DNA from 3 places in the Metabacillus sp. 84 genome. Region 3 is predicted to be linked to each of the others. Evidence: a T-box and tRNA genes for the amino acid it is inferred to sense, from the RefSeq annotation. Region 3 holds a T-box; the other regions hold tRNA genes.

Region 1 (2,241 bases), on a different contig from region 3:
CAATTCTGATTCAGCCAGCATTTCCATGGCCAGGTGGCTCTCACGGTAGCTGATGCCCCCGATTACCGGTGTACCAACCCCTGGTGCATCATGCGGATCCAAGCCATCAAGATCCAGTGATAAATGAATGCCGTCAGTCCGTTCCTTTAAATAGTCGATCGTTTCTTCCATAACACGTGTCATCCCCATGCGGTCCACTTCATGCATCGTATAAACACGTATTCCTTTTTCTTTGATTAGTTTTCTTTCTCCTTCATCCAAGGAACGCGCCCCGATAATGACTACATTTTCTGGTTTAATTTTAGGAGAAAATCCCGCAATCCCTGTGAGCGCTTCATCCCCAATTCCAAGGCTTGCAGCCAGAGGCATGCCATGAATGTTTCCTGAAGGAGACGTATCCGCTGTATTTAAATCTCCATGAGCGTCATACCAGATAACGCCCAGATTTTGATAATTTTTTGCTAAGCCGGCCAGGGTCCCAATGGCAATGCTATGGTCACCGCCAAGGACCAAAGGAAACGACCCTGCTTTAATTGTTTCATCAACCTTTGATGCTAAAAGCTCACTTGCTTCTGATACCGCTTTCAAATTTTTCAAATTATATAGAGGTTCTTCCAATTCTTTTTCCCGTTTCCCAATGTTGATATCTCCACTGTCTTCGATGATATAGTGAAGGTGCTCAAGCCTTTCCGTAATCCCCGCATAGCGGATCGCGCTCGGACCCATGTCAACACCCCGGCGGGTCTGACCTAAATCCATCGGCACCCCGATAATATTGATTTTCTTTGCAGCCATGTGGTTTCCTCCTTTTCCCTCTGTGCTTCTATTCTACCTAGAAGGAGGCAGGTGACTCAACTCGACAATTTCATGTATAAAAATACAGATAATTCAAACTAAAACTGTAAAAGAAAACACAAAAAAAGCCTTACACCAAGTGGAAGACATTAATGGTTAAAGTATTGGTGGAGCCTAGCGGGATCGAACCGCTGACCTCCTGCGTGCAAGGCAGGCGCTCTCCCAGCTGAGCTAAGGCCCCCTAAGGGTAATGGAGCGGAAGACGGGATTCGAACCCGCGACCCCCACCTTGGCAAGGTGGTGTTCTACCACTGAACTACTTCCGCTAGTTCAAAAGGCAGGTCTCCGGAAAATAAATGCGGGTGAAGGGAGTCGAACCCCCACGCCCGAAGGCGCCAGATCCTAAGTCTGGTGCGTCTGCCAATTCCGCCACACCCGCATACAAAAATAAAAATGGTGAGCCATGAAGGACTCGAACCTTCGACCCTCTGATTAAAAGTCAGATGCTCTACCGACTGAGCTAATGGCTCGGATGGCTGGGCTAGCTGGATTCGAACCAACGCATGACGGAGTCAAAGTCCGTTGCCTTACCGCTTGGCTATAGCCCAATAATTTAGATACTCATCCTATCTTAACATGTCCAAACCATGAGGTTTTAAACCTGTCATGAAGAAAAATGGTGGAGGGGGGCAGATTCGAACTGCCGAACCCTAAGGAGCGGATTTACAGTCCGCCGCGTTTAGCCACTTCGCTACCCCTCCGTATGATTGAAAGACAGTGCCGGCAAGAGGACTTGAACCCCCAACCTACTGATTACAAGTCAGTTGCTCTACCAATTGAGCTACACCGGCGCAAATTAAAAAACAGCAAACAAAATATAGAATGGTGGAGGATGACGGGATCGAACCGCCGACCCTCTGCTTGTAAGGCAGATGCTCTCCCAGCTGAGCTAATCCTCCATATAGTTTCGGCTTGTGATGAGCGGCGCATTGCGTTGTCGCTTTCAGTCGTTCGCATCCTCACGCACTCATGTGCGCTCCGGGGCTCTCTCCTTCGGCTCCTAGCACTGCTTGCTCCTCCCAACCCTCTTACTTTCACCTTGTTGGGTGGTGGTTTCGGCTTGCGATGAGCGGCGCATTGCGTTGTCGTCTTCACTCGTTCACATCCTCATGCACGAATGTGCACTCCGGTGTTCACTCCTTCGACTCCTAGCACTGCTTGCTCCTCCCAACCCTCTTACTTTCACTTTGTTGGGTGGTGGTTTCGGCTTGTGATGAGCGGCGCATTGCGTTGTCGTCTTCACTCGTTCACATCCTCATGCACGAATGTGCACTCCGGTGTTCACTCCTTCAACTTCCGCATAGCTTGTCCGTATGTAAATGGTGACCCGTACGGGATTCGAACCCGTGTTACCGCCGTGAAAGGGCGGTGTCTTAACCGCTTGAC
Region 2 (2,241 bases), on a different contig from region 3:
ATCGTCAGCTCCCCCGTTCCCATCCACTCGTATCTAGATACGGAGCGGTGTTCACTAGGTCGCTTCCCTGAATTTCTTGCTTATTAAAACCCTCTAGCATTTAATATAGATTATCTTATGTATCAAGAAAACGTAAATGGCGGTCCGGACGGGACTCGAACCCGCGACCTCCTGCGTGACAGGCAGGCATTCTAACCAACTGAACTACCGGACCATTTTGGTTGCGGGGACAGGATTTGAACCTGCGACCTTCGGGTTATGAGCCCGACGAGCTACCAGACTGCTCCACCCCGCGATAATAAAAAGTATTAAGTTTAGCTATGCTCATTGTTTGTAGACTGTCCTCGCCTCAGGAAGCAAAATCAAGCAGTGTCTCGGCGAGTACAACTCGAAGCTTATTCGTGGAAGCAGCGCTCGTTGCTCCACCCCGCGATAATAAAAAGTATTAAGTTTAGCTATGCTCATTGCCTGCAGAAAATGGAGGAGGAAGAGGGATTCGAACCCCCGCGGGGTTTGACCCCCCTGTCGGTTTTCAAGACCGATCCCTTCAGCCAGACTTGGGTATTCCTCCGTGCAAGGGAAATGGTGGACCTTGTAGGACTCGAACCTACGACCGGACGGTTATGAGCCGTCTGCTCTAACCAGCTGAGCTAAAGGTCCCTGTATGGTAGCGGCGGAGGGGATCGAACCCACGACCTCACGGGTATGAACCGTACGCTCTAGCCAGCTGAGCTACGCCGCCATATAGGTTATTATAATTGGTGGAGCCTAGCGGGATCGAACCGCTGACCTCCTGCGTGCAAGGCAGGCGCTCTCCCAGCTGAGCTAAGGCCCCAATTATGTAAAATGGTCGGGAAGACAGGATTCGAACCTGCGACCCCTTGGTCCCAAACCAAGTGCTCTACCAAGCTGAGCTACTTCCCGAAATATAATGGCGCGCCCGAGAGGAGTCGAACCCCTAACCTTTTGATCCGTAGTCAAACGCTCTATCCAATTGAGCTACGGGCGCTTAATAAAAGTGCCGAGGACCGGGATCGAACCGGTACGGTAGTCACCTACCGCAGGATTTTAAGTCCTGTGCGTCTGCCAATTCCGCCACCCCGGCGCTGTAAAAATGGAGCGGAAGACGGGATTCGAACCCGCGACCCCCACCTTGGCAAGGTGGTGTTCTACCACTGAACTACTTCCGCGTAAACATGGTGCGGATGAAGGGAGTCGAACCCCCACGCCCGAAGGCGCCAGATCCTAAGTCTGGTGCGTCTGCCAATTCCGCCACATCCGCTTACTGTATAAAAATCGAATGGTGAGCCATGAAGGACTCGAACCTTCGACCCTCTGATTAAAAGTCAGATGCTCTACCGACTGAGCTAATGGCTCCTTATATTACCTACACCCAGAGCATGTAAGACGCCCCAATCTCAGAAAGCTTATTCAAGCAGCAGCTCCATTTGGGCGCTGATGCTTCGCTTCGAAGATCACTCGATCGTGCTCTGCCGACTGAGCTAATGGGTCATTCATTTACACTCTCTCAGGTTATACAATACCCTGTGAATGGTGCCGGCAAGAGGACTTGAACCCCCAACCTACTGATTACAAGTCAGTTGCTCTACCAATTGAGCTACACCGGCCAAGTACGAATTACCGAAGTATAGGATGGTGGAGGATGACGGGATCGAACCGCCGACCCTCTGCTTGTAAGGCAGATGCTCTCCCAGCTGAGCTAATCCTCCATATAGTTTCGGCTTGCGATGAGCGGCGCATTGCGTTGTCGTCTTCACTCGTTCGCATCCTCACGCACTCATGTGCGCTCCGGGGCTCTCTCCTTCGGCTCCTAGCACTGCTTGCTCCTCCCAACCCTCTTACGTTCACTTTGTTGGGTGATGCTTTCGGCTTGTGATGAGCGGCGCATTGCGTTGTCGCTTTCAGTCGTTCGCATCCTCACACACGGATGTGCGATCCGGGGCTTACTCCTTCGGCTGCTGGCATTGCCTGCTGTTCACAAACCTCTTAAAAGAAAAAGATACGCCTGGCGGCGTCCTACTCTCACAGGGGGAAACCCCCAACTACCATTGGCGCTGAAGAGCTTAACTTCCGTGTTCGGTATGGGAACGGGTGTGACCTCTTCGCCATAGTCACCAGACATATTCATTCTTTTAAAAAAGAGACAAGATTTATTATAGGTTGATTTCAGAAAAAATCAAGACTTTTTTTAATCTTTTTGCTCTTTCAAAACTAGATAAC
Region 3 (2,241 bases):
TTTTTTTATTACCTCAGAAAGAATAGCAAGTCCATCATTGAGCGTTTCATGGAACCGCTCTTCTTCATTTTTGATTACTTTTTGAATGAATTCTGTTTTTTGTTGAACCTCCGGATAGAAGGCTTCCATGATTTCTCCGACTGCCGGTACAAGCTCAAACATAAACGGACGGTTAATATCGAGCTTCTTAGCGTACCTGACAGCGCGGCGCAGCAAACGGCGCAGCACATATCCGCGGCCTTCATTTGACGGCAAAGCTCCATCACCGACTGCAAAAGAAACCGTTCTGATATGATCGGCGATGACCTTGAACGCCTCATCCTTTTCCTTGCTGCCGTGATACTCCATACCGGAAATCTTAGCTGTTGCTTCAATAATTGGCATAAAAAGATCGGTTTCATAGTTAGTCGGTACGTTTTGGATCACAGAACACATGCGCTCAAGCCCCATGCCAGTATCAATGTTTTTCTTAGGAAGCGGCGTATAGGTGCCGTCCGAATTATGGTTAAACTCAGAAAAAACGAGATTCCACACTTCCAAATACCGTTCATTTTCCCCGCCCGGGTACAGCTCAGGATCTTCCGGGTCATGACCGTAAACCTCACCCCGGTCATAAAAAATTTCCGTATTCGGGCCGCTCGGACCTTCGCCGATATCCCAGAAGTTCCCTTCAAGGCGGATGATGCGGTCTTCCGGAACACCTACTTTTTCTGTCCAGATTTCAAATGCTTCATCATCTTCAGGATGAATGGTCACAGAAAGCTTTTCTGGATCAAAGCCAATCCATTTGTCACTCGTGAGGAATTCCCATGCCCATTCGATCGCTTCAACCTTAAAGTACTCTCCTATCGAAAAGTTCCCAAGCATTTCAAAAAAGGTATGGTGGCGTGCTGTTTTTCCGACGTTCTCAATATCATTCGTCCGGATGGATTTTTGAGCATTGCAAATCCTTGGGTTTGCCGGAATCACCCGTCCATCAAAATATTTTTTCAGGGTAGCGACTCCGCTGTTGATCCACAGCAATGAAGGATCCTCATGCGGAACGAGGGAAGCGCTTGGCTCAACGGCATGGCCTTTTTCTTTAAAGAAATCAAGAAACATCTGCCGTACTTCTGCGGACGTTAAAAATTTCATTGGTAATCCTCCTTTTTGTATGTAAGCCGGGGGACTCTGCAAAAACAAAAAACTCCCGTTCCTGCGCAAATCAGTATTGATTTGCACAGGGACGAGAGTTTGCTTGCTCGCGGTACCACCCTGATTATGGATGCAGGCATCCATCAGCTTCATTCGGCCATAACGCGGTCACGGGACGGCAGGGCTTTTACCTGCACTCAGGAATAGCATTCTGTTACCCTTCATCAAATGCCTTTTCAGCCTGGAGGCATTCTCTCTTTAGAATGGACTGTAACATACTCGTTTCCATCAATGTTTTATGTATTCTATTGATGATTATAGTCAAACCCTGCCCGCCTGTCAATCAGCTCTGAGCAGGCGAACTCCATGCTCCACCATAACACGCAGCACCGCTGTAACCGGTACGGCAATGATCAGGCCGAATATCCCGGCCAGCTCCCCTCCTGCAGCCAGCGCAAGCATAATAACAATGGGATGCATATGAAGGCTTCTTCCCACTATAAGCGGGCTGATGACGTTCCCCTCAAGAAACTGCAGAACCAATATAATAATGACTACTGTAATTACCGTCTCTGTTGACATCGCGGCCGCCAGTATCAGCGCAGGAACCGCTCCAATCACCGGTCCAAAGTAGGGAATGATGTTAGTAACCGCAATAATTATCCCAAGCACAAGCGGATATTTGACCCCGAAAATCCAGAGTGAGAGAAAAGCAAGCAATCCGATAATCACACAGACGAAGAACTGGCCCCGGATATAGCTTCCCAGCGATTCATCCGCATCCCGGATCAGCTCCTTGCCCCTTCTCCTCCACTTTTTCGGAGTTAAATACCAAGCCGTTTTTTTTAAAAGGGTAAAATCCTTCAGCATATAAAAAACCAGAAACGGGATTAATGTCAGAATCACCGCATTATCAAATAATGAACGAATCGAAAATATAATCGTATCAATCATCCCGGAGAGCCATTGTTCCGCCTCTCCAAGCAGGTCCTCCACCCGGTGATGAAGCCCCACCGGCCAATGATCCGTCTGATCGCGAACCATTGCAAGCCACCCCTCATAAAGCCGCACCATCCGCGGAGCATTCGCCGACAGCTCCATCAGCTG

Evidence for each region. The T-box of region 3 lies ahead of alaS (alanine--tRNA ligase). A T-box ahead of a tRNA ligase gene usually reads a tRNA of that ligase, here a tRNA-Ala.
Region 1: it has a tRNA-Ala gene. The T-box ahead of alaS (alanine--tRNA ligase) is inferred to sense a tRNA for this amino acid. The anticodon was not compared.
Region 2: it has a tRNA-Ala gene. The T-box ahead of alaS (alanine--tRNA ligase) is inferred to sense a tRNA for this amino acid. The anticodon was not compared.

Annotation. Positions count from the first base shown of each region.
Region 1 is NZ_JBNILN010000008.1:130,239-132,479, forward strand. Features, by position in the region: gene rocF (arginase) at 1-795, opposite strand, end outside; tRNA gene ACQCV8_RS14660 (tRNA-Ala) at 961-1,036, opposite strand; tRNA gene ACQCV8_RS14665 (tRNA-Gly) at 1,047-1,121, opposite strand; tRNA gene ACQCV8_RS14670 (tRNA-Leu) at 1,153-1,234, opposite strand; tRNA gene ACQCV8_RS14675 (tRNA-Lys) at 1,250-1,325, opposite strand; tRNA gene ACQCV8_RS14680 (tRNA-Gln) at 1,329-1,403, opposite strand; tRNA gene ACQCV8_RS14685 (tRNA-Tyr) at 1,473-1,556, opposite strand; tRNA gene ACQCV8_RS14690 (tRNA-Thr) at 1,574-1,646, opposite strand; tRNA gene ACQCV8_RS14695 (tRNA-Val) at 1,679-1,754, opposite strand; tRNA gene ACQCV8_RS14700 (tRNA-Glu) at 2,176-2,241, opposite strand, start outside.
Region 2 is NZ_JBNILN010000002.1:161-2,401, reverse strand. Features, by position in the region: tRNA gene ACQCV8_RS04540 (tRNA-Asp) at 138-214, opposite strand; tRNA gene ACQCV8_RS04535 (tRNA-Met) at 219-295, opposite strand; tRNA gene ACQCV8_RS04530 (tRNA-Ser) at 479-571, opposite strand; tRNA gene ACQCV8_RS04525 (tRNA-Ile) at 584-660, opposite strand; tRNA gene ACQCV8_RS04520 (tRNA-Met) at 666-742, opposite strand; tRNA gene ACQCV8_RS04515 (tRNA-Ala) at 760-835, opposite strand; tRNA gene ACQCV8_RS04510 (tRNA-Pro) at 848-924, opposite strand; tRNA gene ACQCV8_RS04505 (tRNA-Arg) at 933-1,009, opposite strand; tRNA gene ACQCV8_RS04500 (tRNA-Leu) at 1,020-1,105, opposite strand; tRNA gene ACQCV8_RS04495 (tRNA-Gly) at 1,116-1,190, opposite strand; tRNA gene ACQCV8_RS04490 (tRNA-Leu) at 1,198-1,282, opposite strand; tRNA gene ACQCV8_RS04485 (tRNA-Lys) at 1,302-1,377, opposite strand; tRNA gene ACQCV8_RS04480 (tRNA-Thr) at 1,553-1,628, opposite strand; tRNA gene ACQCV8_RS04475 (tRNA-Val) at 1,655-1,730, opposite strand; rRNA gene rrf (5S ribosomal RNA) at 2,025-2,140, opposite strand.
Region 3 is NZ_JBNILN010000013.1:24,876-27,116, reverse strand. Features, by position in the region: gene alaS (alanine--tRNA ligase) at 1-1,134, opposite strand, end outside; T-box leader at 1,219-1,435, opposite strand; gene ACQCV8_RS17045 (AI-2E family transporter) at 1,474-2,241, opposite strand, start outside.